Regions from separate parts of the Micromonospora sp. WMMD1120 genome, predicted to be linked through region 1. Evidence: riboswitches for the same ligand, from Rfam matches in the RefSeq annotation. Region 1 holds a riboswitch; each other region holds the start of a gene.
The links. Region 1 has a riboswitch for cyclic di-AMP ahead of O7634_RS12015 (hypothetical protein). Riboswitches for the same ligand answer to the same signal wherever they lie in the genome.
Positions count from the first base shown of each region.

Region 2: it holds a riboswitch for cyclic di-AMP, as region 1 does, so the genes downstream of both, O7634_RS19755 (C39 family peptidase) here and O7634_RS12015 (hypothetical protein) in region 1, are expected to answer to the same signal.
Region 3: it holds a riboswitch for cyclic di-AMP, as region 1 does, so the genes downstream of both, O7634_RS09630 (NlpC/P60 family protein) here and O7634_RS12015 (hypothetical protein) in region 1, are expected to answer to the same signal.
Region 4: it holds a riboswitch for cyclic di-AMP, as region 1 does, so the genes downstream of both, O7634_RS02030 (hypothetical protein) here and O7634_RS12015 (hypothetical protein) in region 1, are expected to answer to the same signal.

Region 1 covers NZ_JARUBO010000005.1:2,536,858-2,544,614, forward strand. The annotation lists gene O7634_RS12010 (carbonic anhydrase) at 1-486, shown strand, start outside; gene O7634_RS12015 (hypothetical protein) at 556-1,575, opposite strand; cyclic di-AMP (ydaO/yuaA leader) riboswitch at 1,580-1,710, opposite strand; gene O7634_RS12020 (YibE/F family protein) at 1,877-3,205, opposite strand; gene O7634_RS12025 (metal-sensitive transcriptional regulator) at 3,534-3,830, opposite strand; gene O7634_RS12030 (copper ion binding protein) at 3,927-4,136, shown strand; gene O7634_RS12035 (hypothetical protein) at 4,150-5,118, shown strand; gene O7634_RS12040 (heavy metal translocating P-type ATPase) at 5,131-7,380, shown strand; gene O7634_RS12045 (CsbD family protein) at 7,456-7,629, shown strand.
Region 2 covers NZ_JARUBO010000005.1:4,204,530-4,212,286, forward strand. The annotation lists gene pseI (pseudaminic acid synthase) at 1-133, opposite strand, end outside; gene O7634_RS19735 (glycosyltransferase) at 187-1,350, opposite strand; gene O7634_RS19740 (acyltransferase) at 1,499-2,662, shown strand; gene O7634_RS19745 (hypothetical protein) at 2,756-3,205, shown strand; gene O7634_RS19750 (hypothetical protein) at 3,341-4,111, shown strand; cyclic di-AMP (ydaO/yuaA leader) riboswitch at 4,396-4,537, shown strand; gene O7634_RS19755 (C39 family peptidase) at 4,768-5,616, shown strand; gene O7634_RS19760 (alpha/beta hydrolase) at 5,729-6,466, shown strand; gene O7634_RS19765 (CDP-glycerol glycerophosphotransferase family protein) at 6,471-7,757, opposite strand, start outside.
Region 3 covers NZ_JARUBO010000005.1:2,032,377-2,040,133, forward strand. The annotation lists gene O7634_RS09625 (N-acetylmuramoyl-L-alanine amidase) at 1-1,389, opposite strand, end outside; cyclic di-AMP (ydaO/yuaA leader) riboswitch at 1,637-1,772, shown strand; gene O7634_RS09630 (NlpC/P60 family protein) at 1,786-2,826, shown strand; gene dcd (dCTP deaminase) at 2,897-3,475, opposite strand; gene O7634_RS09640 (pyridoxamine 5'-phosphate oxidase family protein) at 3,572-4,120, shown strand; gene O7634_RS09645 (zinc metalloprotease) at 4,192-5,175, opposite strand; tRNA gene O7634_RS09650 (tRNA-Gly) at 5,379-5,452, shown strand; gene O7634_RS09655 (hypothetical protein) at 5,523-5,654, opposite strand; gene O7634_RS09660 (VOC family protein) at 5,703-6,101, shown strand; gene O7634_RS09665 (BTAD domain-containing putative transcriptional regulator) at 6,278-7,757, shown strand, end outside.
Region 4 covers NZ_JARUBO010000005.1:426,665-434,421, reverse strand. The annotation lists gene O7634_RS02070 (thioredoxin domain-containing protein) at 1-251, opposite strand, end outside; gene O7634_RS02065 (redoxin domain-containing protein) at 251-745, opposite strand; gene O7634_RS02060 (BON domain-containing protein) at 838-1,524, opposite strand; gene O7634_RS02055 (hypothetical protein) at 2,089-2,499, opposite strand; gene O7634_RS02050 (hypothetical protein) at 2,635-2,778, opposite strand; gene O7634_RS02045 (STAS domain-containing protein) at 3,195-3,557, shown strand; gene O7634_RS02040 (SRPBCC family protein) at 3,691-4,134, shown strand; gene O7634_RS02035 (hypothetical protein) at 4,367-4,864, opposite strand; gene O7634_RS02030 (hypothetical protein) at 4,994-6,007, opposite strand; cyclic di-AMP (ydaO/yuaA leader) riboswitch at 6,064-6,195, opposite strand; gene O7634_RS02025 (cation diffusion facilitator family transporter) at 6,309-7,226, opposite strand; gene O7634_RS02020 (AAA family ATPase) at 7,330-7,757, opposite strand, start outside.

The DNA of each region.
Region 1 (7,757 bases):
CTGGCCGCCGAGATCATCTTCGATCGCGGGCTGGGCGACCTGTTCGTGGTCCGCACCGCCGGACACACCACCGGGCCGGAGGTGCTCGGCAGCGTGGAGTACGCGGTGACGGTCCTCGGCACCCCGCTGGTGGTGGTCCTCGGCCACGACTCGTGCGGCGCGGTGCAGGCGGCCCGGACGGCCAGCACGACCGGGAGCACGCCGGGTGGGCACCTGGGGGCCGTGGTCGACGCCGTGCTGCCCAGCCTCCGCCGCGCCGAGACCGAGGGTGTGGACGACATCGACGGCATCGTCGACGTGCACATCGCGCAGACCGTCGAGACGCTGCTCGGTCAGTCGCCGGTGCTGGCCGACGAGGTGGCGCAGGGGCGGTGCGCCGTGGTGGGCCTGTCCTACCGACTCGCCGCCGGTGTGGTGCGCCCGGTGGCCGCCGTACCGGCCGGCTTCGCGACGCTCGACGACCCGGCCGCGCCGGCCACCGTCTGACCCGGCCGCCTGACGCGTCGAGGGCCGCTCCGCAGCACGCGGAACGGCCCTCGACGGGGATCAGGTGGGTCAGAGCAGTGACATGTGGACGTGGTCGGTGTGGTTCGACGGTCCGCTGTACGAACTCCAGCCGGTCGCCGGGAACCAGATCTGCCGGTTCCAGATCACGTAGTAGATGCCGAGCCGGTCGGCGTTGCGGATGAGGAACGCGGCGACGTTGTTGCCGTACGTCCGGGTGTCCTCGTTGTGCCACGGGGAGAAGCCGCTCTTCTGCAGCGACCAGTCGCAGGCGCGCCCCTTCGGGTGCTCCCACGGCCCGCCGGGCCGGTAGCAGCCGACGAACCGGTTGAAGCCGGCCCGCTTGACCTCCTTGTAGGCGTGCAGCGTCCGGGGTGTGACGCAGCCGGAGGTGGTCGGGTCCTTCTCGCTGCACGACTGGGGCTTCCAGTCACCGTCGGCCGTCCGACCCGGGCCGATCTTGGCTACCGGTGAGGTGGCGTCCACCAGACCGCCGGTGAAGCCCTTGCCGCCGACGAGGGCGAGGGCCTTGTCGGCCTCGCTCTTGCGCTTGGCCATCAGGGCGGTCTGCTTCTGCTGCTCGCGGACCTCCGTGTCGAGGGCCAGCTTGGCCTGCTCGGCTCGGGTCTTCACCTCGTTGACCTCGGAGAGCTTGTTCTCGTTGATCATGTTCATCTCGTCGAGCGTGGCCGCGCGGCGGACGAACGAGTCCGGTGTGCTGCTCTCCAGCAGCATCGCGACCGCGCCGATCCGGCCGGTCCGGTACGCCTGGGCGGCGATCTCACCGACCTGCGGGGCGAGCGCGTCCAGGTCGGCCTGGGCACGGGCGACCTCGCGCGCCAGATCCTGCTGCCGCTTCTTGGACTTGTCCAGCTTGGACTTCGCGGCCGAGTAGTCGCGGTTGGCCTGCTCGATGACGTCGTTGAGCAGCTTGGGCTCGCCGTCCTCCTCGTGGCCCGACGGTGTGGGATTCGTCGGGGCGGCCTGAGCGGGGTGGGGTCCGGCGAGCACTGTTAGTGCGGCGATCACGGCCACCACGGGAGTCAACCAGCGGCGTAGGGGTGCCGTCACAATGTTCCCTTCCGTCGACCGCCGACCGGGTTAGCTGACGGGTTCGGGACGGAAGCGGCCCCTACCGCTGACGCGGATTCACCCCACCTACCTGGGTCCCCGGCTCGCCGGTTGGCGATTGGGCGGTGGCACCGCAGGCGCCGCTTCGCGCCTTCCTCGGTGACCGGCAGCGAGGTTACCCGAGAGTCGACCGGGTGAGCTACGCCGGGATGACGACCAAAAGTGTCATTTCGCCATAGCGTTGAGTGACCAGTGACGCGGTTCTCAGGGTGGATGCCCGATCTGGTCACGCTGAGGAGTGTCACCATGCCGTATCCGTGCTCCTGTTCGGTTCCGGCCGCCGATCGGCAGCCGTGGTTGGGGGCGGTGAGGCGAGTGCGGCCAACGCCTCCGCGCGATCCGGCCGGGGGCGCGCGGAGGGGCTGTCGGCGGACGGCGTGGAGTCAGCGCGCCCGGCCGCCGTCACCACGGCGGCCAGTCCGGTGGTGAGCGGCACGGCGGCGATCAGGCCGAGGGTGGCGACGGCGCTGCGGACGATTTCCTGGGCGAGGAACTCGCTGGTGAGGATCTGCCCGAGCGGCCGGGAGTCGGCGGTGAGCAGGAGCAGTAGGGGCAGCGAGGCGCCCGCGTACGCCAGCACGATGGTGTTCACAGTGGAGGCGATGTGCGCCCGGCCGACCCGGGTGGCCGCCCGGTAGAGCTGCAACCGGGTCAGTCCGGGGTTCGCGTTCGCCAGCTCGGTCACGGTGGCCGCCTGGGTGACGGTCACGTCGTCGAGCACGCCGAGCGACCCGATGATGATGCCCGCCAGCAGTAGGCCGTGCAGGTCCACGTCGCCCTGGAACATCGACAGGGTGGTCGCGTCCTCGCTGCCGAAGCCGGTGAGGTGGGTGGCGGCAGTGGCGATGGTGGCGAGCACGCCGGTCAGCACCAGGCTGCCGAGGGTGCCGAGCACCGCGACCGAGGTCTGCGCGGTGATCCCGTGCGTCAGGTAGAGCACCACGAACATGATCAGCGCCGCGCCGACCACTGCCACCAGCAGCGGCGAGCGGCCCGCCCCGATGCCCGGCAGCACGAAGGTGAGCAGGATGGCGAAGCTGGCGGCCAGTCCGGCGAGGGCGGCCAGCCCGCGCCACCGACCGAACGCGACGATCGCGGCGGCGAAGACCACCGCCAGCCACACCAGCGGGGTCCCCCGTTGGTGTTCGGCGATGTTCCAGTTGCTGGTGCTGGGATCGACCGGGTCGGCCAGCTCGACCAGGATGACCTTGTCGCCGACCTCGACCCGGGGCGCGCCCGGTCCGTCCGGCACCGGCGTCCGCACCTGCTGACCCGCTGTCGGCCCGCCGTCCACGAGCACGTCGACGGTGCCGCACCGCCCGTCGCCGACTCTCGGTGTGCCCTCGGGGGTCGACGGCGTCGGTGGGCAGGGCTCGGACACCACCCGGGTCACGGTGCCGGGGTAACGCGGCACGTCCGCGCCCCCGTCGGTCCGCGGCGCGCCACCGCGCGGCCAGAGCAGCAGCGCGGCGAGCACCGTCGCGACGAAGAGGGGCACCACCGTCAAGACGAGTATCCGTCGCACCCTCGGCGGGGCGGACGGAGCGGGACGGGTGTGGTCGGAACCCAAGGCGTGACTCCAAACGATCCGGTGCGGGGTACGGGTCAGCGGGCCGGTTGGTTCACCATCGCCGCGGAAACACGGTGCGGGATGTCGCGTGTCGCTGACCGATCACCGCCCGAGCACTGACGGTCAGCGACCGGACCGGTCGGCCGGGAGCGACGCGGTGTCGGCGTCGCCGCGCCCGGCCGGGCGGCGGCAGCTGGAGGGCCATCGTCGGAGATGCTAACCAGCCCGACTGGGAGTCGCAGGTCAGGCCGGAGTGTCGGATGGCCGAACCGTCGGTGTCGCGGCGCCCGGACCGGCATGGTGGAGCCATGCGGCGGAGTGCGGGCCGTCAGCCGCGCTTCATCAGCCGGCCGACCGCCGCCATCATCTCGGTGGCCATCTCGTCGGCCCGCCCCTCGGCCGCGCCCTCGTGCATGCAGTGCCGGGCGTGCCCGTCGAGCAGGCCCAGCGCCACCTTGTCGAGAGCGGCCTGGATCGCGGAGATCTGGGTGAGCACGTCGATGCAGTAGCGGTCGTCGTCGACCATCTTCTCGATGCCCCGGACCTGCCCCTCGACGCGGCGGAGCCGCGCGAGCAGCTGGTCCTTGCTGGCGGTGTAGCCACGGATCGGGGTGGGTGCGGTCATACCGACCAGGATAGCGTACCCCTGGGGGGTATGGTACGGTGCTTCCCGGGTGGGATACCCCCACCGGGTACCGGTACTCGCAGAGGGAGACGTTCCATGGTCAACACGACGTACCAGGTGCAGGGCATGACCTGTGGGCACTGCGTCAGCGCGGTGAGCGCCGAGGTGGGCGCCATCGACGGCGTGCGTGAGGTGCAGGTCGACCTCGCCGCCGGACGGGTCACTGTCAGCAGCGACCAGCCGCTGGACCCGGCTGTCGTCCGGGCCGCCGTCGACGAGGCCGGCTACGACCTCGTCGACGCGTGATCGGCGGGCCGGCATGCGCACCGTGACGCGACTGGCCGGGTTCGCCGCCGGCCTGGTGGCGGTCTTCGGCGCGACGTACGGGGTGGCGCGGGTCATCGACCCGGCCCCGGCCGCCGAGAGCGGGCGCGACGTCGCCGCCACCCCAACGCGCGACGCCGTCACCCCCGCGCCGGAGGTGCGCGACGAGGCGGCCGACCGACTGCCCGGCGGCCTGCTCGTCTCCGACCGCGGCTACACCCTCGAACCGGTCGACGCCCCGGCCGGCGAGTTCGCCTTCCGGATCGCCGGGCCGGACGGCCGCCCGGTGACCCGGTACGACGTGGCGCACGACCGGCAGATGCACCTGATCGTCGCCCGGCGGGACCTCTCCGGTTTCCGGCACGTGCACCCCGATCTGGCCCCGGACGGCACCTGGCGGGTCGACACCCCGCTCGCCGGTCCCGGCCAGTGGCGGGCCTTCGCCGACTTCGCCCCGACCGGAGGTGAGCCGCTGACCCTCGGGGTGGACGTGACGGTCCCCGGCGAGTCGACCGAGACGCCGCTGCCCGCCCCGGCGACGAGCGCCACCGTCGACGGCTACACGGTGACCCTGACCGGCGCCCCACAGCCCGGCCGCACGTCGCCCCTGACCCTGACCGTCAGCCGCGACGGGCGACCGGTCACCGACCTGGAGCCCTACCTGGGCGCGTACGGGCACCTGGTCGCGCTGCGCCGGGGAGATCTGGCATACCTGCACGTGCACCCGGACGGCACGCCCGGTGACGGGCGCACCCGGCCCGGCCCGGCCGTCACATTCTTCGCCGACATTCCCTCGGCGGGCAGCTACCGGCTCTATCTCGACTTCCAGCACGGCGGGCGGGTGCGCACCGCCGAGTTCACTGTCGTCGCCGGCGCCGTCCCGGCCGGGAACGCCAGCACCCCGGCCTCGCCCGGCCCGAGCGGCGGCACCGATCACGGCACTCCCGGGCACGGGCACGACTGACGGGACCAGACGATGACCACCACCAGCAGCAGACCACTGCCCGAGGCGCCGAACCGGATCGAACTGGCCATCGGCGGGATGACCTGTGCCGCCTGCGCCGCCCGGGTCGAGAAGAAGCTCAACCGGATGGACGGGGTGAGCGCCACCGTCAACTACGCCACCGAGAAGGCGACGGTCCGGTACGCCGACGGCGTCACGCCGGACGACCTGATCGAGACCGTGCGGAAGACCGGCTACACGGCGGCGCTGCCCGCCCCACCGACCGCCGAGGAGCCGGCGGACCCGCTGCGCGGTCCGCGTACCCGGCTCTGGGTCTCGGCGGCGCTGAGCGTGCCGGTGGTCCTGCTGGCCATGGTTCCCGCCTGGCAGTTCGACTACTGGCAGTGGCTGTCGCTGACCCTGGCCGCCCCGGTGGTGGTCTGGGGCGGGTTGCCCTTCCACCGGGCGGCCTGGACGAACCTGCGGCACGGCGCGGCGACAATGGACACGCTGGTCTCGCTCGGCACCCTGGCGGCGTTCGGCTGGTCGCTCTGGGCGCTGTTCCTCGGTGACGCCGGGATGCCCGGGATGACGCACCCGTTCCGCCTCGACATCACCCGCACCGACGGCGCCGGCAACATCTATCTGGAGGCCGCCGCCGGGGTGACGGTGTTCATCCTGGCCGGTCGCTACTTCGAGGCCCGGTCCAAGCGGACCGCCGGTGCCGCCCTGCGTGCCCTGCTCGAACTCGGCGCGAAGGAGGTGGCGGTGCTGCGGGACGGGGTGGAGACGCTGATCCCCGTGGACCGCCTCGCCGTCGGTGACCGGTTCGTGGTCCGCCCGGGGGAGAAGATCGCCACCGACGGGGTGGTCGACGAGGGCACCTCGGCGGTCGACGCCAGCATGCTCACCGGTGAGTCGGTGCCGGTCGAGGTCGCGCCGGGCGACGGCGTCGTCGGCGCGACCGTCAACGCGGGCGGGCGACTGGTCGTCACCGCCACCCGCGTCGGCGCGGACACCCAGCTCGCCCGGATGGCCGACCTGGTCGAGCAGGCCCAGAGCGGCAAGGCGGCGGTGCAACGGCTGGCCGACCGGATCTCCGGGGTCTTCGTGCCGATCGTCATCACCCTGGCCGTCGGCACGCTCGGCTGGTGGTTGGGCGCCGACGCCGGCCCGACCGCCGCGTTCACCGCCGCCGTGGCCGTGCTGATCATCGCCTGCCCGTGCGCGCTCGGCCTGGCCACCCCGACCGCGCTGCTGGTCGGCACCGGCCGGGGCGCTCAGCTCGGCGTGCTGATCAAGGGACCGGAGGTGCTGGAGTCGACGCGCCGGGTGGACACCGTGGTGCTGGACAAGACCGGCACCGTGACGACCGGCCGGATGACGCTGGTGGACGTGCTGCCGGCCAGCGGGGAGGAGCCCGCCGATCTGCTCCGGCTCGCCGGGGCGGTGGAGGCCGCCTCCGAACACCCGATCGCCCGTGCGATCGCCAGCGGTGCCGCCGAGGCGGGCGCGTTGCCCGCCGTGACCGACTTCCGTAACCTCGCCGGGCTGGGCGTGACCGGCACCGTCGACGGGCGGGTCGTGCTGGTCGGCCGGGTCCGGCTGCTACGGGAGCACGATCTCGACGTACCGCCGGAGGTGGAGTGGGCCGTGCGGGACGCGGAGGCCGCCGGGCGTACGGCCATCGTGGCGGGCTGGGAGGGCCGGGCCCGGGGGGTGCTCGCGGTCGCCGACGTGGTCCGGCCGGACAGTCGGGCCGCCGTGGCCGGACTGCGTTCGCTGGGGCTCACGCCGATCCTGCTCACCGGGGACAACGCCGCTGTGGCCCGCGCTGTCGCCGCCGAGGTGGGCGTCGACGAGGTCATCGCCGAGGTGCTGCCGGCCGGGAAGGTCGACGTGGTCAAGCGGCTCCAGGCCGAGGGGCGCTCGGTGGCGATGGTCGGTGACGGGGTCAACGACGCGCCAGCCTTGGCCCAGGCCGACCTGGGTCTCGCCATGGGCACGGGCACCGACGTGGCGATCGAGGCGTCCGACCTCACCCTCGTCCGGGGTGACCTGGGCGCCGCCGTGGACGCCATCCGGCTGGCGCGGCGCACGCTCGGCACCATCCGCGGCAACCTGTTCTGGGCGTTCGGCTACAACGTCGCGGCCCTGCCGTTGGCCGCCGCCGGGCTGCTCAACCCGATGATCGCCGGGGCCACGATGGCGCTCTCCTCGGTCTTCGTGGTGGCCAACAGTCTGCGGCTGCGCCGCTTCCGGTCGGCCGTCGCCGAACTGTGACGACGGCGATGGGTTTACCGGTGGCGGCGAGGGTACCTCTGTCCTCGTAGCGACGCTTGCGATGGAGGTCGACAAATGGGTTTCGACGACAAGGTCAACAACGCCACCGAGGACGCGGCCGGCAAGCTGAAGGAAGGCGCCGGTCGGGCCACCGACAACGAGCAGCTGGAGGCCGAGGGTCGCGCTGACCAGTCCACGGCCAAGCTCAAGCAGGCGGGCGAGAAGATCAAGGACGCCTTCAAGAGCTGACGTACGACCCAACCCGCACGCCGGGCCGGTGATCTTCACCGGCCCGGCGTGTTGTCGTCTCCGGCCCCCGGTGACCCTGAGATGCCCCTGATTCCGCCGCCGCGGCCCTCCATCGGCCGACGACACCT
Region 2 (7,757 bases), 1.7 Mb from region 1:
TCTCCGCCACCGCGTCGACGATGGCCAGCGCCCGGTTCAGGTCGCCGTTGTGGTTGCCGGACATCTCGGCGACCACGAAGGGTCGTGCCCCGGCACCGACCGCGTGCGGTCCGATGGTGATTGTCGCCGTCATTCCGACCTCTGCTCCTGTTGCGGTGGTGCTGTCCTGTGGTGTGGTGCTGAAGGTCACGGCAGGCGACCGCCGGCCAGCGCGTCGTGTCGTCGCGGGCTGGGCCCGGCGTCCTGGGTCGTCGCGGTCACCGCCGCTCGGCTGGGGTCCTCGTCGGTCGTGGCCGAACCGGTCTCGACACCACCCGCCGGCCCGGGGCGACGCAGTCGACCGGCGACGCGGTGAGCCTGGCGCAACGCCGAGTACGCCACCCAGTCGCCCCGCCCGACGAGGCGGTGCTTGAGTCCGGCCACGCCAGCAGGCAGCGGATAGCCGCCGCTGGGCAGGTACCGGCGGTAGTGCGCGGCGGCCCGGTGGAAGAAGTCCCGGCGCAGGTGCGGGTGCAGTCGGCCGTCGTTGCCCACCACCACCAGGTAGTGGCTGATCATCAATTGGAACAGCTCGGCCTGCAACCGCTCGTCCGGGTGCTTGCGCGCGACCCAGTCCATCAGGCGTTCGTACTGGGCGAACGCGTCGAAGTGCCGACCGCTGCGGGTGGAGGTGATCGCGCCCTGCCGACCCTGCCGGTACAGGTAGCAGACCCGGTCCAGGACGGAGATCTTCTCCGCTCCGATCAGCAGCGGGTGGCTGAACGGGATGTCCTCGTACCAGCCGGGGAAGAACCGCAGCTCCAACTCGTCCAGGAAGTCCCGGCGGACCACCTTGTTCCAGGCGGTGTGCTGCACCCGCAGCAGTCGCGGTTGGTCGGCGAGGCGCGTGACACCGGGAATTCCGCGCAGCAGGTGGCTGCTCGCGTCGACCTCCCGCCGGCCGTCCTCGTGCACCCGCAGGTGGTCGAGCATCAACACGTCGGGCTCGTGCTGGCGCAGCCGGTCCAGCACCGCCTGGATCGTGCCGGTCGGCAACCAGTCGTCGCTGTCGACGAACCAGACGTACCGGCCGGTGGCCACGTCCAGCCCGGCGTTGCGGGCCAGCCCCAGTCCGACGTTGCTGCTCAGGTGCACGACGCGGACCCCGTCGCGGCCGGCCGCGTACGAGCGCAGCATGTCGCCACAGCCGTCCGGGGAGGCGTCGTCGACGGCGATCAGCTCGACCGCGTCCGACTCGTCCGCGGGGACGTCGGCGCGGATCGACTCGAGGCACTGGTACAGGTACGCCTCGACGCCGTACACGGGCACGACGATGCTCAGCAGCGGTGCGTGCGTCGGCTGATTGACCACGCCCGCCACCTTCGACGACCCGGGTGGCCAGCCCCGGAACCTGACGTTGCGCTCGATGGTGGAGTCGCTGAACTCCCGCCGAGCGGGAGGTTAACGCCGGCCCCCGGTAGGGTGCCCCGGTGACAGTGCGCAGCTTCGGGAGCCCGGCATGACGAGCGCCGCCGCGACGCCGGCCAGCCCCGCACCGGCCACGCCCGCACCAGCCCGGCTGCCATCACTGACCGGGCTGCGCTGGATCGCCGCGCTCCTGGTCTTCGGGTTCCACGCGGGGACCATGCGGATCATCGCCGAGCCGGACTACAAGGCGGTGGTCGACGCGCTGTTCACACTGGGCCTGTCCGGGGTGCAGTTCTTCTTCATCCTCAGCGGGTTCGTGCTGGTCTGGTCGGCGCGCCCGGGAGACTCCCGGCGTACCTTCTGGCGGCGACGGTTCGCCAAGATCTACCCCAACCATCTGGTGCTGTGGGCGGCGACGCTGGTGGTGGCCTGGTGGTTCGCCGACCCGGTCCTCCCGGCGGCCGCGCTGGAGAACCTCCTGCTGTTGCAGGCCTGGGATCCCCGACCGGGCTGGTTCTACAGCATCAACACGGTGAGCTGGTCGCTCTCCTGCGAGTTCTTCTTCTACCTCTGCCTGCCACTGGCCCTGCCGCTGCTGCGCCGGGCCCGGCCCAGGGTGCTCTGGGCGCTGATCGTCGTGCTGCCGCTGCTGATCCTCGCGCTCTGGCCCGCCCAGCACCTGGTGCCGGAGGTGAGCCGCTGGTGGTTCACGCAGATCTTTCCGCCCGTACGGTCGCTGGAGTTCTGGTTGGGCGCGGTCGCGGCCGAGCTGATGCTCCGGGGCCTCTGGCGCGGCCCCGGGCTGGCGGTGGCCAGCGGGATCTTCGCGGCGACCTGGATCGCCGCCGCCCAGTGGATCGCCGCCGAGTGGTGGACCACGCTGCTCGCCGTCGCGTACCTGTTGGTGATCACCGCCGCCGCGGACGCCGACGTGCGCGGGCGGCGCTCGCCGTTGCGGTCCCGGACGCTGGTGTGGCTCGGTGAGGTCTCGTTCGCCTTCTACCTGGTCCACGTGCTGGTGATGACGAGCGTGCTGCGGTGGAGCGGCGACTGGGGCACCGGGTTCGGCGGTTGGCGCGGCCCGGCCGTGGTGTGCGGCTTCCTGGTGGGCACCCTGATCCTCGCCGCGCTGCTGCACCGCTTCGTCGAGACGCCGATGATGCGCCGACTCGCGCCGCGCCGCCCGGCCCGTCCGACGCCCGTTCCGGCGCAACGCACCCCCGACCGGCGGACCACCTACGTCGACTCGCGCTGAGACCGTCCACCCTGGTCAACGCGGTCGGCGCGGCGCGCTCCGACACGCCCGTGGCCGATGCGCCGGGCCGGTCGCGACGGTAGCGTGGTCGACGTGCTTCCGGTCGCGTTCACCTGTCCGCTGTGGTGGGTGGCGCGCTGGGCGACACGGGTGCTGACCAGCCTCGCCGTCGTCGCGGCCCTGGCGCTCGGCGCAAGCCCGGCCACGGCCGCCGGGCCGACGTCGAGCCCGCCGCCGAGCCTGAGCGTGGCGCCGACAACGGCCGCCTCCGGGCCGTCGGCGTCGGCCGGAGCGGCCACCGGGCCGTCGGCGTGGGCCGGCTGGCACGCTCTCGCGCCCGCAGCGGCGCGCCCGGCCCCGACGCCCACGGCGGAGGCCGCCGAGCGGTCCGCCGCGGCCTGGTCGGTCGACGCGCCGACGGCTCCGCCCGGCCGGAGCAGCATCGCGGCCGGGGTCCTACCGGTCCGCGCGGCCGGCGCCGACCGGCTGCCCCGCACCGACGATGCGGCCAGCCGGGCACCACGGGCGCCACCCGGGCGCTGAGCAACCGGGGCGATCGTCCCGTCTCCGCACCCTGTCGATCCACCAGCTCCGCACCCGCCGACCGGTGACCCGCCCTGGTCCGTCGGCCGGTGCGGTGGCTCCCCAGCGCACTGCTCTTCCTCCGAGGTGCCGATCATGGAGACCGTCGTTTTCTACCAGTTCGTGACCGAGGTGCCGCAGGCCGCCGCCATCTGGTCGACTCTGTTCCTGCTGACCCTGGGGCTGCTCACCGTGCTGGTCGCCCGACCGGAGCGGGAACGGCCGACTGACGACCCACCCCCGGCCGCGCCCACCGCGCGCGAGCTGGCCGAGGCCGAGGCGGCCGACCTGCGCCGGTACGCCGAGGAGGTGTCCGTCGCCGCGGCCGGCGCGGCCACGACCGCCCGCCGGCGACGCGCCGCCTGGCTGACCGCCCAGCAGCGGTTGGAGCAGGTTTGGATCGCCTACGACCAGGCGGACGCCGCCGCCCGGCGCTTCTCCGGCGCCGGCGCGCTGCCCACCCCGCGGACCCCGCACACCCCCGCCGAGTACGCCGCCCGGGAGCGCTATCTGCACCGCACGGCGATGGCGGCGTACTGGCGGGGCGATCTGACCATGGCGCAGCTCGGCGACGTGTTCGGGCACCGCGACGGTTGGGACCCCCGGCGGCACCCGGTGGAGCAGGAGGTGCTGCTCAGCCGCGTCGTCCGGGACGCGCGGCTGGCCGACTACCAGGCCGCCGCCGGTGCTGAGCGGGCCGCCTGGCGCGACGCGGAGCTGGCCGCCGAGTCCGCCCGTACCCTCGCCGAGGAGGCGTACGCGGCGGCCCGCCGGCTACGCCCCGACCCGGCGCCGGCGCGTCGGGCGGTGGCCGGGGCGGGGCGGCCAGCGGTCGCCGCACGGTGGCGTCCGGCCCGCGTGGGTTGAGCCCGATCTGTGACGTGAGCCCGACCACAGGTCGGTGAAAACGGGCGACCGACGCGATCGGCGTGATTGTTCCCGCGATTGTGGTCGTGTTTCCGGCGGCCTGTCCGGTTGTCGCCCGCAGGTGTCCGCGCAACCGCATGTCCCATTGAGTCATGTCATCGGCAATACGCGCAGAAATTGCCGCGCCAATTCGGGTTTACGCAGGTGAACCCGGCTTGGCAGGGCGTTAAACGGCCAGTAGTGTCGTGCCGTCCGATGCGGTTACCGATCGCAACAGGCGACGCCGCGTCGACCCGCTCAATCGTCTTCGACGAACCGGGGACCCATCAGTACGTCCGGGGTGAATCCGCGAGCCACGGCCCGCGGTAGGGCGATCTTCCCGCCCGAATCCGTCAGCTAACCCGGTAGGCGGTGTCGGAAGGAGTTCCCATCTCGTGCAGCACCTCTCCACCCCTCGCTTGTTTCCACGCCTCCACGGCGCGGCGGTGCTCCCGCTCACCCGTCCAGTGACGGTGAGCTGACCCCGGTCACCGCCCTTCCCGCCCGGCCGCGCCGGGCGTTCCCCTGAGCGGTTCACCATCCGCGGGCCACGGTCCGCGCGCTGGCGCCTGCCCGGAAACCGGTCCCGCCCCGGTGTGCCGCTCGCCCCCTGATCCGTGGAGGACCCCGTGAAGCACACAGTGAAGCGCCAGCTCCGCCGTCTCGCCACCGAGCGCCCCTACCAGATCGTCGCCGCCTCCGCGGCCGCCCTCGCGATCGCCACCACCGGTGGCGCCCTGCTCACCGCCGCCGACGACGCCCCCGCCGACCAGCGCGCCGCGACCACCGTCGCCGAGATGCGCAGCGACGTCGCGGCCTCCCGTGGCGACGCGCGCGACGCGTCCCCCTCGGCCAGCGCCGTGCCGAGCACCGCCGCCCCGGCCACCAGCGCCGCGTCCCCCGCCGCGAAGGCCACGAGCAACCCCGATCTCACCCGCCGGCCGACGCCGCCGAAGCCGCCCGCGACGAAGGTGCTCGACTACGACTACGAGGCGCAGAACACGTACTACAACTGCGGCCCGGCGGCCACCCGCAACGCGCTGAGCGCCACCGGTATCGAGCGCACGCAGGAGGAGCTCGGCGCCGAGCTGGGCACCACCGAAATGGGCACCAACTCGGCGTTGGACACCACCCGGGTGCTCAACGCCGAGGTGAAGGGCTCCCCGTACCGGACCCGGATGTTCGCCGGCGCGCCCAGCCCCGCGCAGATGGACCGCCTCCAGGCCGACGTCGTCAACGCGATCACCGACGGCCGGGGTGTGGTGGCGAACGTCGTCGGCGACGCCGTCGACACCGACGGTGGCTACCACTCCTACGGCGGCGGGCACTACATCGCCGTCGTCGGCTACAAGGACAACGGCCGTACCGTGCGGATCGCCGACTCGGCGAACGCCGCCGACCCGTCGTACTGGATCACCACGATCGACCTGGCCAACTGGATCGCGACCCGGGGCTACTCCGCCTGATGCGCATCCGCTGACCGCCGCGGGCGCCGTCCCCCACCGGGGGACGGCGCCCGTGCCGTCGCGGGGGATGTCACCTCTCGTACCTGTCGGTGAACCGTGGGAGACTGCGGCCGTGGTGGAGAAGACGGGTGGTCGAGGGCCGGTTCTGCTGCTCCTGCACGGCATGGGCGCGACCGGGGACGTGTGGTTGCCCTGGGCACCGTACCTGGAGCAGCGCTGGCCCGGCCGCTGGCTGGCCCCGGACCTGGCCGGTCACGGCTGGGCGCCGGCGCTGCCGTCGTACTCCTTCGAGGGGTTCGCCGGCCGGATCGCCCACGGCCTCGCCGCCGCCGACCGGCTCGTCGTGCTCGGGCACTCGCTGGGCGGGGTGGTCGGCCTCGCGCTGGCGGCCCGCACCGCCGGGGTGCCCGTCGACGCGGTGGTCGGCCTCGGCATCAAGGCACTGTGGACACCCGCCGAGCTGGACCGCGCCGCCGAGATCGCGGCCCGCCCGGTGAGCTGGTTCGCCAGCCGCACCGAGGCGGCCCGCCGCTACCTACGGGTCTCCGGCCTCACCGGGCTGATCCCACCGGACGCCCCGGTGGTGGACGCCGGCCTGCGTCAGGTCGAGGGCCGCTGGCGGCTCGCCATGGATCCGGCCGCGTTCGCCGTCGGCGCGCCGGACCTCGCCGCGCTGGTGGCCGCCGTCGACGTGCCGGTGCTGCTGGCCCGCGGCGAACACGACCCGATGGTCACCGACGAGCAGCTCAAGGAGTACGGCGCGCCGGTCGCCACGCTGCCCGGCCTCGGGCACAACGCGCACGTCGAGGACCCGGCGGCCGTGCTGGCGCTGCTCGACGCGTACCGCTGAGCGCCTAGGCCGGTGCGGGCGCGGCCAGGTCGGACGCCGGTGCCAGCTCCCGGCGGGCGGCGGTCAGGAACCCCTCGGCGTACGACTCGGCCGGGAAGTCGCCCAGGTAGCGGCGGCGGGTGGCCCAGCGGGCGTCGGCCAGCGGGTCGGTGTCCAGCAGGGCGGTCAGCACCCCGTCCAGGTTGGACAGATCGCGGCGCAGCACGTAACCCGAGCCGGCCAGCGGGAACCGCTCCACGAACCGGTCGCCCCCGTCGCCCATGTCGGTGACCGCGTACGGCTTGCCGGAGTAGAGGTAGTCCGAGATCACCCCGGACACGTCGGAGACCAGCGCGTCGGAGGCGTTGACGCACTCGGTGAGGCTCAACTCCCGGGCCGCCGTGCCCACCACGTGCGGGCGACCGGTGCGGGCCCGGTCGGCGACCAGCAGCTCGGTCAGGCGAGCCAGCTGACGGGCCGACGCCGGGTTCTGCGTGGTGTACGGGTGGGCCCGCAGGATCACCGTCGCGCCGCGCTCCAGCAGCCGGCGCAGCAGCCCCTCGGCCACCGGCAGCGAGCAGTAGTCGGCGTCGGCGTGGTGCCCGGTCCAGGTTGGCGTGTACAGCACCGTCGGGTGCGCCAGGCCACGGGCCGGCTCGGAGCGCACCTCGATCGCCTCGACCTGCGGGCGGCCCACCACGACGAACTTGTCCGCCGGGATCTGCACCCCGGCGCGGGCGTACCTGTCGATCGCCGCCGGACCGGCCACGAAGATCCGGTCGAAGATGCCCGACACCGGGTTGGCGCTGGGCGCCTTGTCGCTGTCGCCGTGGTGCAGTTGCACGTGGGTGAGCTGGGTGAACCGGATGCAGTGGCTGTTCTTCGCGCCGTGGTTGACGTAGAAGGCCACCCGCAGGCTCGGCACCAGCGCCTCGTCCATGCTCCGCAGGGTGGGGCAGTAGACCACCGGCGCGTCGGTGGCCGCGGCGATCGGCGCGAGGAACTCCGGCTCGCGCACCATCACCAGGAACGGGCGGCCGATCCGTCGCAGGTACGGCAGCCACATGGTGACCTGGTATTCCGACCCGGGCGGCGCGGAGAAGTGCAGCAGGAACTCGGGCTGGTGCCGGCGGAGCGCGCGGGCCACCGGGCTGCCCCCGCCGGTCGGCCGGAACCGTCGCCGCGCCAGGTCCAGCGCGACAGCGCCGGCCACCGCGCCGACCAGCAGGCTGGTGGCGAGCGCCACGACGGCCGGCACGGTGAACGCGGCGGCCAGGGCCAGGACGGCGAGCAGCCCGAGCACCGCGGTGCC
Region 3 (7,757 bases), 500 kb from region 1:
GCAGGGCGCACCGGCGGTGACGCAGCCGGTGAACGCCGGCTGGTTGGTGGCGAAGTCCGGGTCGATCCGCACCAGTCCGGTGGCCGGGGTGCCGGTGTCCAGCCGGGGCGCGTGCAGCAGGTCGAAGTAGTGCGTCCAGTCCCAGTACGGCCCCGGGTCCCAGTGCATCCCGCGTACCGTCGACGCGACGGTGCCGGGCACGTTGTCGTGCCCGATGATGTGCTGGCGGTCCAGCGGGATGCCCAACCGCAGCGCGAGGTGCCGGACCAGCTCCGCCGACGTGCGGTACATCGCCTCGGTGTACCAGGTGCCCTGCGCCGCGAAGCCCTCGTGCTCCAGACCGATCGACTTGGCGTTGACGTACCAGTTGCCGGCGTGCCAGCCGACGTCCTTGGTCCGCACGTGCTGGGCGATGTGCCCGTCGACCGAGCGCAGCGAGTAGTGCCAGCTCACGTAGGTCGGGTCCTGGACGAGTTGGAGGGTCGTCGCCCAACTCGCCTCGGTGTCGTGGATGACTATGTACTCGATCTTCTGCCGGGCGGGCCGGTCGGACAGGTCGTGGTTGCCGTAGTCGCCGTCGCCGAATGCCTCGTAGGGCGCCGGTATCCACTCGCAGGAGATGGTGCGTGGGCACTCCAGCCCGTCCGGGCGGGCCAGACGGCGCAGGCCCAGCCGGTCCAACCAGGACCGGTCGGGCCGCACCGCGCGAGCCGCCAGGGTGACCCGCTGGCCGTCGTCGGTCACCCGGGACTCGCCCGCGCCGATGGTGGTGAAGACCTCGTCGGCGAAGGCCGCGGCGGCGTCGGCGCTGTCCGCGCCGGAGTAGCGGGCCACCGCGCCGTACCAGGCGGCCGGGTCGGTGTCCGTGCCGATCGGCCCACCGACCTCCCGTTGGTACGCCCGCAGCAGCGCGGCGCCACCCCTGATGTTGAGGGCCGGATCGGTACGCAGCGCGTCGGGCGAGACGCCGGTCAGCGTGGCGGCGGTGTCCACGGTCTGCAACGCGGCGGTGGACGGCGCGGGGTCGGTCGTCGAGCGGGGCGCGGGGACGCGGGCGGGACGGGAGTCGTCGCCGCGTGGGTCCTCGGTGTCGGTGTCGTGGTGGCCGCGCGGGGGCAGGCTCACCACGTGCCGGGCGTCGGTGAGGTGCATGGGGCCGTAGCCGCCGCTGGTGCTCGGCGTGCCGGCGTTGCTGTCCCAGCGTGATTCCAGGTAGGAGACGCCGAGCAGCACGACGGTCGGCACGCCGTACTCGGCCGACGCGGCGGCGTACTGCTGTTGGCGGTCGGCGGTGGGCGTGGCGGCGGCCGCCGGGCCGGTGGACAGCGGCACCGCGCTGGCGGCGGCGACCACGGCGACGGCGAGCAGCGCGCGGGACCGGGTCGACACTGGTGGATGGTGCATCGAACCCCCTAGATTCTCGGACAGGGTCAGGTCACCATCGCGCCGCGTGGGTCCGTACGTCAATACCTTTCTATTTGGCGAACTGTTCGGGAAAAAACCTTCACGCACCGTTGGTGGCGGCTGCGATTCAGTACGGAGTGTCACGGCCGCGCGGGTTGCGGATCGGTAACGGGCGTCTCTACTCTGGTCATTCGTCGGCTCGACAGCAGCTCCGCCCAGCCCGGGTGGTAACGGACCGACACCGCCGAGTCGTTTCCGAGCGAACCGGGGACCCACCTCCCTCGGGGTGAATCCGCAGCCACTGCGGTAGGGCGCCGACTTCCCGCCCGAACCCGTCAGCTAACCCGGTAGGCGGTCAGGAAGAAGGAGTACGGAACCCCGGTGGCACTCCATGCCCCGCGGCCGTCGTCCCGGTGGTCGGCGCCAGCCGACCCGGCGTCGATCGTGCCGCGCCCACGCTGGTCCCGCTTCACCACAGTTCTCGCCGCGCTGGCCGGCGTCGCCGTCGTCCTGACCGGCAGCGCCACGGCGGCCCACGCCGACCCGTCCGTCGCCGAGATCGAGCGCCAGATCGACGCCGACTGGAACAAGCTCGAACCCATCATCGAACGGCACAACGCCACCCGGATCGACCTGGCCGCGAAGCGTAAGCAGACCGAGGCGCTGGCCGCCCGGATCGCACCGCTGGAGCGTCAGGTCGACGCCGCGATGGATAAGGTCAGCGCCCTGGCCGTACGCGCGTACAAGGGCGAGAACGTCTCGACCGTCAACGCGATGCTGGGCAGCCGGTCACCCAGCGACGTGGTCGTCCAACTCGAGATGCTCGACCGGTTCGCGCACAACCAGCAGAAGGACGTCCGCGAGGTAGCCGACCTGCGTGACCGGTTGGCCGCGCAGAAGGCGCCGCTGGACGAGATGGTGGCCCAGCTCACCCGCACCGAGGCCCAGCTGGCGGCCAAGAAGAAGCAGATCAACGAGGAGATCGACAGACTGCAGAAGCTGCGCCTCAAGGTGTACGGCAACGGTGGCGGCGGCCCCCTGCGTCCGGCGCCCTGCCCGGCCAGCTACCCCGGCGGCGGTGCGGGCGTCGCTGTCAAGTTCGCCTGCGCGCAGATCGGCAAGCCCTACGTGTGGGGCGCCGAGGGCCCGAACTCGTACGACTGCTCCGGTTTGATGCTGGCGGCCTGGGCGAAGGCCGGCGTGTCGCTGCCGCACAACGCCGCCGCGCAGAGCCGCGTCACCAAGAACGTCAGCAGGGGCGACCTGCGCCCCGGTGACCTGGTCTTCTACTACAGCGACATCCACCACGTCGGCATGTACGTCGGCGACGGCTGGGTGGTGCACGCCTCGCAGGCCGGCCAGCCGGTCAAGATGAAGAAGGTCGACGACGGCCCGATCCACAGCTACGGCCGCCCGGGCTGACCCGGGCCGAGCGGAAGGGCCCGTCGCGATCCGTCGCGGCGGGCCCTCGTCGTCGGTGTGTCCCGGCGCGTCAGCGGGTGGGCCAGGTGCGCCAGTGCTGCCAGGCGCGGCTCGGCGTCGGCCCGCGCTGACCCTGGTAGCGCGACCCGTAAACCACCGAGCCGTACGGGTGCTCGGCCGGCGAGGAGAGCCGGAAGATGCAGAGCTGCCCGATCTTCATGCCGGGCCAGAGGGTGATCGGTAAATTCGCCACGTTCGAGAGCTCCAGCGTGACGTGACCGGAGAAGCCCGGGTCGATGAAGCCGGCGGTGGAGTGCGTCAACAGCCCGAGCCGGCCCAGTGAGCTCTTGCCCTCCAGCCGACCGGCGAGCTGGTCACCGAGCGAGATGACCTCCAGCGTCGAGGCGAGCACGAACTCGCCCGGGTGCAGCACGAACGGCTCGCCGTCCGGCACCTCGACCACCGACGTCAGGTCGTCCTGCTGCATGGCGGGGTCGATGTGGGTGTAGAGGTGGTTGTTGAAGACCCGGAACAGCCGGTCGAGCCGGACGTCGATGCTGGACGGCTGGACCAGGGTCGGCTCGAACGGGTCCAGGCCCAGCGTGCCGGCCTTGATCTCGGAGACCAGGTCGCGGTCGGAGAGCAGCATCGGACAACCATAGCGTTCCCCGTAGGTGCCGGATTCGGTGCCGGTGACCAGCGCGTCGAGGTCGCTGCTAGTACATTTGTTCGATAGAATGCCGGCATGGCTTCCTGGTCCGAATTCGCCGCCGACGAGCCCCGCCTCGCCGACGGGATCCGCGTTCTCCTCCAGCAATACGGGCCGGGCTTCGGCTACCTGGCCACGGTCCGCGCCGACGGCGGGCCCCGCGTCCATCCGGTGTCCCCGGTGATCACCGACGACGGTCTCTTCTGTTTCATCATCGACTCGCCGAAGCGCCGTGACCTCGAACGCGACGGCCGCTACGCGCTGCACTCGTTCCCGCCGGAGGAGAGCGACGACGAGGCGTACGTGGCGGGGCGCGCCCGACCGGTGACCGATCCGGTGCGGGTGGCGCAGCTGGCCCGCAGCGCGCGCGCCGAGCCGCGGGTCGACTGGCGGCTGTTCGAGTTCACCGTCGACGTGGCGATGCTCACCCGCCGCGACCAGCACGGTCTGGGCTTCGCGGTGGGTCATCCGGCCGTGCAGGTCTGGCTCGATCCGCGCGCTCCGGTCGCGGCGGCGGCGCCGGCAGCCGTACCGCAGACGCGCCCGACCCGTCGCAGCCGCGACGTCCAGTGCACGGCCGCCTGACCGCGGCCCTGGAAGAAGCAACCGGTGCCGGCTCCGTCACGACGGAGCCGGCACCGGCTGTACGCGAACGGTCAGGCCGCGCGGTAGGCGTTCCACGCGGTGAGCATGCGGCTCGCCTGTCCCGGGGTGAACTGGTACATGCACGAGTCGTAGGTGTAGTCCATGAAGTTGGTGATCGGGTCCAGGCCAGCCGTCGAGCAGGTGTTCCGGCCGGTCGGGCACTGGTAGGCCGGCGACGCCTCGGCGGGGGTGTCGCTGACCCCGTCACCCGTGCCGCCGCAGCCACCCTGGAAGGTGTGGTAAAGGTTCAGCCAGTGGCCGACCTCGTGTGTGCCGGTGTCGCCCTGGTTGTAGTTGGTGGCGGTGCCGCCCGGCAGAGACTCGCTCAGCACGACCACGCCGTCCATGCTGCTGAGGTTGCGCTGCGGGAAGGTCGCCCAGCCCAGCAGGTCGTTGCTCAGCTCGCCGAGGTAGATGTTGAGCGTGTTCTTGCCGCCCACCCGCAGCGACGACTTCATCGACCGCTCTGCTGACGAACCTTGGACGATCGGGTACCAGGACGTGTTGGTGACGCGGTTGATCTTGTCGAGCCGGAAGGCGAACGCGGTGGCCGCGCCGCCGGTCGACCCGGCGTAGGCCTGGTTGAGCACGCTGATCTGCGAGGTGATCATCGAGTCGGGGATGTTGCCACCGGCCCGGGTGCTGTTCTCCTGGATCACGTGCACGACCACCGGAATGGTGACGGTGGCCAGCGCCGTCACGCCGGGGCCGGCGCGGTGGCTGGCGCGCTCCCGCAACGCCGCGGCGAGGTCGGCCTCCCGCTCGCGGACCTGCGCGGCGGTCAGCTCGTTCGGCTCGTGCCGGGCCGCGCCGCCGGGCTTCGCCCGGGCGTCGGCGTGGCTGTCGGCCGGCTCGGCGCAGGTGCCGCCCGGCGCCGCGGAGGAGGCCGAAGCGGCCGGAACGACCCCCACCGCGGCGGTGCTGAGCAGCAGCGCGAGGGTCGTGGTCGCCACGCCGGCGACACGCCGGGTCAGCAGGTTGGGACGTTGTCCCATGGGCCCACCTCTTTCTGGGCGGCGTGGCAGGGGGTGTGTCACGCCGTGGCTGGAAACGTGTGGCAGACGTTACATTCCATCGAAGCATTTGAGAACGGCCATATGTTGCCGTCTGGAAACTTCTTCCCGGTGAGCTGGGCCGGCCGGCGGATGGGGGTGGCTGGGTGCACGGCTGCGGCGACTCGGGTACAGTGGTGCCGCCCGCGGGTGTAGTTCAATGGCAGAACATCAGCTTCCCAAGCTGACAGTGCGGGTTCGATTCCCGTCACCCGCTCCACACGAAAGGCCCTGGCCAGGACGACAGTCCGAGCCAGGGCCTTCTTGTCAATGGTCGACTGACGCACGCACTACGCGGCGTCGAACCATGGCTTGTCGGCGGCCCAATGCTTGACCCAGCCGACGAATCCGGCATCACCGGTGGTGAACCCGAACTCTGCCCCGAACGGCACCGCGCCTTCGCCGCTGATGTGCCAATTCACGCCGCATCCGTCGGTACCCAACACGATCGACCCCGATAGGGTCTCGCCATGACCGGCCCCGGAGCCACCCAGGTCCAGATCAACCTGTTCTGCGCCGACGTGGAGGGGTGTCTCACCTTCTACACCCGGCTCGGGCTGACCGAGGCGTTCCGGGCACCGACCACGGGTCCCGTCGAACACGTCGAGGTGGAGGCTGCCGGCATCCGGATCGGCCTGACGTCGGCGCGGGTCGCCAACGCGCTCGTGGGCCTCGGGGTCAGCCCCGGCGGCGGCGTGTCGACCGAGCTGGTGCTCTGGTGCGAGGACACCGACGCGTTCTACGACCGGGCTGTGGCGGCGGGTGCGACGAGCGTGGTGGCGCCGATGGACTCGCCGGACGGGCGGCTCCACTACGCGTGGGTCCGTGACCCCGACGGCCACCAGGTCAAGTTCGTGCAGAAGCGCTGAGCTGTCGTCACCGCTCGCGACGGTCACCGGCCAGCAGGTCGGAGGCGACGCGGAGGGATCTCCACACCATTCGTCGGCGGCGCGCGGTCCAGCAGCACCATCCATGCGGCACCACGCGCGGGGGGCGGTACGTCGGCGACATGGACGCGTCTCGCGTTCATGGCAAGATCTGCCAGGTGCAGGTCGGGTTACTTGGTCCATTCGAGGTTCGTACTGACGACGGCACCGTCACCGACATTCCCGGCGCGCGACTGCGCGGTTTGTTGACGGCTCTCGCGCTCCACCCGGGTCAGGTGGTCAGCAAGGCGACGCTCGTCGACTGGATCTGGGGTGAGAACCCGCCCTCGGACGCGGCGAACGCCCTGCACCGACTGGTCTCCCGGCTGCGGAAGGTGCTGCCCGACGGGGTCATCGAGGGGCAGACCGACGGCTACCGCCTGCTGGTGGGACCCGACGTCGTCGACGCCGTACGGTTCGAACGCCTCGTCGGCCAGGCGCGCGACGACGAGGGCCGGCAGCGGCGCCGGCGGCTGCGCGAAGCCCTCGACCTGTGGCGCGGCGCGGCATTGCAGGACGTGGGCTTGGCCGACAGCGCGGCGCTCGACGCGGCCGCCACCCGGCTGGAGCGGCTGCGGATGACCGCCCTGGAGGACCGTTTCGACGCGGAGATCGCCGTTGGAGACGGCCCGGAGCTGGTCGCGGAGCTGACCGACCTGGTGGCCGCGCACCCGGTACGGGAACGGCTCGCCATCGCGTTGATGCGTGCCCTCGCCGCGGCCGGCCGGGACAACGACGCGCTGCTCGTCTACCAACGGACCAGCGAGGCCCTGGCCGACGCGCTCGGCGTCGACCCCTCGCCGGAGCTGTCGGCGTTGCACGTCGCGCTGCTGCGGGGCGAACTCAGCCGGCGGGAGGAGAGCCGGAACACCAACCTGCGTGCCGAGTTGAGCAGCTTCGTCGGCAAGGAGCACGCGGTCGCCGAGGTCGGCGCGCTCGTCACCGAACACCGGCTGACCACCCTGATCGGCCCCGGTGGCTCGGGTAAGACCCGGTTGGCCACCGAGACCGCGCGCCGGATGCTCGACGACCTGCCGGACGGCGCCTGGCTGGTGGAGTTGGCGGCCATCGGCGCGGAGGGGGACGTGGTACGGGCGACGGTCGCCGGCCTCGGCCTGCGCGACGCCCTGCTCGGTGAGGCGCCGAGCATGGAGCTGATCGATCGGCTCGTCGCCGCGATCCGGGAGCGGGAGGCGCTCCTGATCCTGGACAACTGCGAGCACGTGATCGAATCGGCGGCGGCGCTCGCCCATCGTCTCCTCGGCGAGTGCCGGCGGCTGCGGATCCTGGCCACCAGCCGAGAGCCGTTGGGCATCACCGGTGAGGTGCTCTGGCCGGTCGCCCCGCTGGCCCTGCCGGCCCTCGACGCCGACCCGCCCGAGATCGAAGCCTCGCCCGCCGTCCGGCTGCTGCGGGACCGGGCGGGCGCGGTACGCAGGGACCTGACGGTCGACGCCGAGACCCTGTCGACGATGGCCCGGGTCTGCCGGGCGCTGGACGGGATGCCACTCGCCATCGAACTGGCCGCGGCCCGGTTGCGCACCATGTCCGTCGACCAGCTCGCCCGCCGGCTCGACGACCGTTTCCGCCTGCTGACCG
Region 4 (7,757 bases), 2.1 Mb from region 1:
TCGGCCGTCTCGGCGGCGCGCTCGGCGTACGGGTGCACGTTGGCGATGGGAAAGTAGCGGTAGACCAGCCGGACGGTGTCGGCGCGCTGCCGCAGCAACTCGTGCAGGTTCGGGTACGCGGCGCCACAGAACTGGCACTGGAAATCGCCGTACTCGACGATCGTCACCGCCGCGTCCGCCGGCCCGCGGATGTGGTCCGCGTCGGTCACCGGGTCGCGGAGCCGGGCGGTGACCTGCAGGGGCGTGCTCATCAGGCGCTCACCTTCCGATCGGCTGCCATTCGGTCCAGGGCGTCGAAGATGCCGTCCGCGCCGGGGTTGACGTCGGGCGGCGACAGGTGGCTCCAGCTCACCGTCCCCGCCGGGTCGAGTACCACCAGCGCCCGGGCCGCCTCGCCCCGGGGAAGGTACGCGCCGTACCGGCGAGCCACCTCGCCCTTGGGCTCGAAATCCGCCAGCAGGGGGAACTCGATGCCCCGGCTCTCGGCGAAGGCCCGGTGCGACCAGATGCTGTCCACCGAGATGCCGAGCACCACCGCCTGGTACTGGGCGAAGACGGGTGCCGCCGACTGGTAGAGCGACATCTGGTCGCCACACACGGGGCTCCAGTCGGCGGGGTAGAAGACGAGCACGACCGGCCGGCCGCGGAACTGCTCGGGCCCGGTCAGGCGCCCGTCCGGAGTGGCCGGCAGCGTGAACCCGGGTGCGGCACGCCCCGGTTGGATCAGCCCGTTCGGATCAGTCATGCCACCAGCCTGCTCCCGGGGCGGGTGAGGCGGACTCACCCGCCCGGGGTGGTTTCCGTACGCCTCCGGGCGGGCGGCCGATCCGCGCGCGCTCAGCGCAGCACCGGGGCGACCGCGATGTGGTTCTGCACCTCCCGGATACCCGGCGCGGACCAGGCGATCTGCTCCACCTCGGCCCGTTCGGGCATGGAGTGCACCAGTCCGGCGAGGATGGCGGTGTCGCCGTGCACCCGGACGCTGATCCGCTCGGCCTCGGTCGCGCCGGCGCGGGCGAGGGCGTCGACGATCCGGTCGGCCAGGTTCCGCCCGTCCGGAGCGGTGGCCGGCCGGACGGTGATGCCGTTGCTCACGCCGCGCACCCCGGTCAGCCGGGAGACCGCGTTCTCGGCCGCCCGCCGCTGGTACTCCCATTCGACGTCGCCGTGCAGCGTCACCCACCCGGCGGCGACGGTGACCTGGAGCTTCTCGATGGGCACGAAGGCGTCCCACTCCAGCGTGTGGCTGGCGGCGGCGGCCAGGTCGGTGTCGGCGCGTTCCGTCACGCTGGTCAGCCGCACCGCCACGTCGTTGGCGACCGCCCGGACCGAGGCGACCCGATGGGTGGCCCGTTCCGCGGCCCACTTCTTGGCGTAGCTGTCCACGCGACCGGTCAGGGTGACGACGCCCTCGACGACCGTCACGCCGATCTCGTGCGGCTGCACCCGCGGCTCCCAGGTCAGCTCGTCGAGGACGGCGGACTGGATATCCTGGTCGGTGCGGTTGATCTCCGCGATGGCCATCTGTCCCTCCTCCGCTGTGCCGACGGCAGACCGAATGGCGGTTGTGGCCGGAGGTCCGCCCCTGCGCCGATGGTGCCACCGTCCGGGGTGACCCGGCCTCGCCCGGGCAGGGTGAGGCCGGCACCCGGCGGGTGATGGGCGCGGCCGGAACACCGGTGGTGGGAGCGCTTCCATAGTGAGCTGTTTTCGGTTACGGTAATGGCGTTGCTCGATAGCGAGAGCCGTCGCATCGGGTTGCGGAGAGTCCCGGGCAGCTCTCCCGTCGCCGTCGTCGTGCCCGTCCCCCGGTCGCGGCGTCAGCACCGGTCGAGATCCGTCCCCCGGGTTCGACCCGCCCATGGCCGTCACGGTGGCCCCATCCCACCGCCACCAGGACGGCTTCTGCCACCACCATCCGCACGGGCCGCTGTACAGCTGACCCGGGCGGGGCACTGGGTCACTACCCGAACACCGGTCCGCCGGGCTGCCTGAGGGGTCCGGCACCCGGCGGACCGGTCCGGTGGCGGCATGACGGCGGCCCCGCTCGATCGACGTCGAGCGGGGCCGCCGGTTCGCCGCTGCGGTCTAGACCGCCGGGGAGTTGGGTCGGTCGACGTCGACGAACTCCACGTCGTCGACCGACCGATCGTCGCGGCTGCCCGCGGCCCGTGCGGCTGAGCCGACCGCCCAGCCGACCGCGGCGCCGACCAGCGCGGCGCCGATCAGGAGCGTCCAGGGCAGCGCCGGCTGGCGACCGGCGAGCGCGTCGAAGGCCAGGGCGGCGCGCCGCCGCGCCTCCTCGGCGGCGGAGCCCACCAGGTCGCCCGCCCCGTCGGCGAAGTCGCTGCCGCTGCGCCGGGCCGACCGGGCGGTGTCGCGCACACTGTCGCGCACGCTGTCGCCGGCGGAGCTGACGGCGGAGACCAGGTGCTCCCAGGCCTGGTCCGCGATCCGCTCCGGCTTGCTGCGGCGGTCCAGCAGGTTCGTTCCGAACATCGTGGTTACCTCCTCGGGTGCCGTAGCCGCCGGCCACTTCGGACTTCGGCGTCTGTCCAGCGCGTCACGATCTCGCCTATCCCGCAGTGCCCCGCGCCGGCCGGGCGCAAACCCGGGCGCCGGGGGATCGCTGGATCAGCGCGGGACGGACACCGTCACGCCGCGAGCGAAGTCGTCGTCATCATCACCACCATCGTCGTCCCCGCCACCGAAACCGCAGGCCAACACCACGGCGAGCAGGACGCCGACACCGGCCAGCCCCGCCAGTCGCTTGATCATCGAAGATCCTCTCTGTCGCTGTCCGTCTGTCGGACCGATGCTAGGGCGGGTCGGCAACGGTGGACGGGCACGGATCGGACGACTGCCGGCGACACGCCGGTGCGGCACGGGCTGGGCGTACCCCGTGGGCTGGTTGTCGGGCGCGTCGGGTCCGGACCGCTACCCTTGTCGGCGGCGTGGTGACCGGGCTGGTCGACGACGTCGGCGGCCGGTCGCGACCGATCGGCGGTGCCCAGATAACAAAAAGTCTTGAGTAATCAGATACTGAAAAGTACGGATATGGTCGGCTTTTGTGGGTCCGGGTCCGCGAATTGCTCATCCCGAGGGGTGGCGACCGAGGCCATCGGAGGAATACTCTCGGTCGCGGCCCGCGTACTGATGAGGCGCCCGGGGGACGGGCGGGTGGAGGTGCTCGCGTGAGCCTGTCGATCGTGAAGTCTGTTCTGTCCGGTGGAGTCGTGGAGATCGCGCCGCGAGGCGAGATCGACGTCGACACGGCGTACGAGGTGCGCGAGGCGATCGCGGAGGTGCTGGCCAAGAGCCGACCGCTGCGCATCGAGCTCAACATGAGGCTGGTCACCTTCATCGACTCCGTGGGCATCAGCGCCATGGTCGCCGGCTTCCAGACCGCCGAGGTCAGCGACGTCAAGCTGGTGGTCACCCAGCCGAGCCGGTTCGTGCACCGGCAGCTCTGGGTGACCGGCCTGCTCGGTCTCTTCGGCGCCCCGGAGCCCTACTTCGCCGGCGTCGCCACCCCCGAGGTGCTGCCCGGCGCCTGACGGCGCCGGGGCACCCCGTCAGCGGCTGCTCGTCCAATCCGTTTCGGGTCCCCGCGCCCCCGGGCGCGTCACGATGTTGCCAGTCGGACATCGGTACGGGACGATCGGGCGACCAGCGATGGCGGGAGACGGTGTGCCCAGCAGCGATACCTTCAGCTACACCGTCCAGGCGCGGTGCTCGCTCGCCGAGGCGGCGGCGTTGCTCAGCGACCTGACCCGGCACGGCGAGCTGCATCCGCTGATCGTCCAGGTCCGTCAGGTGCCGGCCCGGCCGGGCGCGCAGGCCAGTTACACGATCAACGACCGGTTGGCGGCGGGTCCGCTGCGCTTCCGGACCACGTACCACGCGGACGTGCTGGTCGTCGAGGACGACGAGATCGTGATGGTGGCCAGGCAGTGGCCGGCGACCACGGTGCGCAACCACACCCGGCTGCGGTCCGAGCCGGACGGGCTGGTCCGCATCGACGTGGAGATCACCCTGACCGCGCCGAGCCCGCTGTTCCGGTACGCGTTCCGCCAGGCCCAAGCCGCCCACCTGGCCCTGGCCGCCCGCCTGGCCGCAGCCCTGAACCCCTGAACCCCTGAACCCCTGAACCCCTGAACCCCTGAACCCCTGAACCCCTGAACCCCTGAACCCCTGAACCCCTGAACCCCTGAACCCCTGAACCCCGCCCCTTCCCCGCACCCCCTGACCTCGCCGATCTTGCAGTTCCGGTTGTCGTTATGGGTGCCATGCCCCTTATATCGGCACAGTAAGTGCAAGATCGCCGGGGCGGGGCGGGGCGGGGCGGGCGGGGCGGGGGCTTTGTCTATCTTGGGGTTGCTGCTCGGGCTTGGCGGGCCGGGGGTCGGCGGCCCCAGGGCTTGTAGGTGGACAGCACCGTCACCACGATCATCAGGGTTGTCGACACCGCGGGCGCGATCACCAGGTCGGCACGGTCCCGTGCCGGGAGGGCGGACCCCAGCTCTGCGGCGTGCCGCAGGTTCGGGGTGAGCAGGAACAGCACCAGCCCGACCAGCACAGTGGTGACCACGAGCTTGACCAGCACCCAGTGGTACCGCACCAGGCCCCACGGGGTGAGCAACGAACTGGCGACACCGATCAGCCAGACCAGGACGCTCAGCGGCGCGAACAGCACGGTGCCGACGAGCGCCGCCGCCGGGTACGCCACCGCCGGGTCGACGGCACCACGCTGCGCGGCGATGCCGAGCGTGAGAAGCGCCAGGTCGGCGCCGAGCCAGCCGAGTGCGGTGACCAGGTGCAGTGTGAGCAGCGCCTTGCGCGCGGGCGGTGGGATCCGAGCCATACCGCGATGCTCGCCGCCGGCGCCGGCCGCGTCGTCCGACAGCCGGCGTCATCCGGGGTACGCCCGCCGACGTAGCCGACACCGGGGCCGCGCTGCCGGCGGGCCGGACCCCCCGGCAGCGCGCCCCGGTCAGTAGACCGACAGGTGTACGTGGTTGGTGTGGTCGGTGGACGGGGTGCCGTTCGCCCCGCTGTACGACTTCCACCCGCTGCTGGGCAGCCAGATCTGCCTGTACCAGATCACGTAGAGCACGGCGAGCCGGTCCGCGTTGCGGATGAAGTACGCCGCCAGGTTGTTGCCGTACGTCTTGTCGCCGCCCGTGGCGTTCCCGCCGAAGCCGTTCTTCTGCGCCGCGAAGTCGCAGGCCCGCCCCTTCGGGTGCTCACCCGAGCCGCCGGAACGGTGGCAGGAGACGTACCGGGTGAAGCCGGCGGCCTTGGCCTGGTTGAGCGCGTGCAACGTGCGGGGGGTGATGCACCCGTTGGCCGGGGTGGGGTCGTTGACGCTGCACGACTCCGAGGGCCAGGAGCCGTCGGAGTTACGCGGCGCGGCGGTGGCGTTGGCGGAGGAGGTGCCCCGGTTGGAGCCGCTGTCGGCGGTGGTCTGCGGCCTGGGGGTGGTGGCCACGGTCAGGGCGCGTTCGGCCTGCTCCTTGCGCTTGGCCATCACCGCCACCTGCTTGCGCTGTTCGTTGATCTCGCCGTCCAGCGCGACCCGGGTGCGGTTGGCCTGGTCCCTGGTGTCGAGCAGGTCCTGGAGCACCCGGTCCTCGTTGGCGGCCACCGCCTCCAGCGCGGCGGCCCGGTCCATGAAGCCCTCCGGGTTGTTGCTGTTGAGCAGCGCCGACACCGCGCCGAGCCGGCCGCTGCGGTACGCCACGACGGCGATCTCGCCGACCTTCTCGTCGCGGTGGGCCAGCTCGACCTCGATCTCCTTGAGTTTGGTGGCGAGCTGTTGCTGCCGTCGTACGGAGGCGTCCAGGGCGCGCTTCGCGTCCAGGTAGCCCTTGCTGGCGGCCTCCAGTTGGGCGCGCAGCGCGGGAGTGCCGCCCTCCTCGTCGGAGTCGGGTGCGGCGGCCTGCCGGCCGGTCGGGGGAGCGGCCGAGACGGTGCCGGCCGGGAGCGCGACGCCGAGGGCGAGCATCGCGACGATCAGCGCCGCCAGTCGGGCGGCGGGTGGGCGTGCTGGTGCCACTACGCATGTCCTTCCGTCAGCCGCCGACCGGGTTAGCTGACGGGTTCGGGACGGAAGATCCCTACCGCTGACGCGGATGCACCCCAGGAACGTGGTTCCCCGGTTCGCCCTCGCGGGCGATTAGGCGGCGACCGCCACCGGCGCCGGGAAGGCGCCGCCTGGTGGAGGCCGGGACCGAGCTTACCGGTGCCGGTGGGACGTGTGCAGCCGATGTGACGGACGGTGCGTGCGTCACCACGGAGAACGACGGTCACCACTCGATCGAGCCGCAGGCGCCGGTGGCCGCGCCGGGCTCGATCTGTAGCGTCGCGTGCTCGATGCGGAAGTCTTCGTGCAGGGCCGTACGCGCCGCGGTGAGCACCGCGGCGACCTCCGCGCCGGGTGCCGTGGTCAGGTGCGCGGAGGCCACCTCCATGCCGGAGGTGAGCGTCCAGACGTGCAGGTCGTGCACCTCGACCACGCCGGGCACGGCGGCCAGCCGGTCGTGCACGGCGGTGACCTGGAGGTGTTCCGGGGCGGCCTGCACGAGGATGCGGATGGCGGCGCGCGCCAACCGCCAGGTGCGGGGCAGGATGAACGCGCCGATGGCGACCGCGACCAGCGGGTCGGCCCACCACCAGTCGGTGACGGCGATGAGCGACGCCGCGCCGATGACGCCGAGCGAGCCGAGCAGGTCGCCGAGCACCTCCAGGTAGGCGCCCTGGAGGTTGATGCTCTCCCGGGCGCCGGCACGCAGCAGGGTGAAGGCGACGATGTTGGCGAGCAGGCCGAGCACGGCCACCGCGAGCACCGGCCCGGCGGTGATCTCGTGCGGGTCGCCGAAGCGACGGATCGCCTCGATCACCACGTACACGGCGACGCCGGAGAGCAGCACGGCGTTGGCGAGCGCGGCGAGCACCTCGAGGCGGTAGAGCCCGAACGTGCGCTGGGGGTCGCCGGTGGCCCGCCGGGTCGCGGTGATGGCGGCGAGCGCCATCCCGATGCCGAGCACGTCGGTGAACATGTGCCCGGCGTCGGAGAGCAGGGCGAGCGAGCCGGTGCGCAGGGCGACCACCGCCTCGATCACCATCAGGGTGGCGAGCAGCCCGAACGCGCCCCAGAGTCGTCCCCGGTGCCGGTGTGCGGCATTGGCGACGGACCCGTGATGGTGGTCGTGACCTGCGCCCACGTGACTAACCTTCCGCCGCCGTCCCGGACCCGGTCCAATGTATGTTCACATCGCTATGTGTGCAACTGTTCGGGTGGCGTCTCCAGGCGGCCGCCCGGGTTCGTCAGCCGGTCGGGTCGATGGTGGTGAGCCGCTGGGTGGCCCGGGAGAGCGCCACGTACAGGGTGCGCACCCCGGCGCCCTGATCCGCCCGGATCTCGCTCGGCGCGACAAGCACCACCCCGTCGTACTCCATGCCCTTGGCCTCCAGGCTGGTGACCACCTGCAACCGCGGCACGCCGAGCGCGCCGAGCCAACCGGCGACCTCCTCCCGGCGCGGCACCGGCGTGATCACCCCGACCGTGCCCTCCACCTCGGTCAGCAGGCCGGTGGTCGCCTCCACCGTCGCGGTCTCCAACCCGGCCGGCGGCACCACCAGCGCGACCGGCGCGACCCCGGTGGACCGTACCGCGCTCGGCAGCGGTAGGTCGGGGTAGAGCCGGCGGATCTCCGCCGCCGCCACCGCGAAGATCTCCGCCGAGTTGCGGTAGT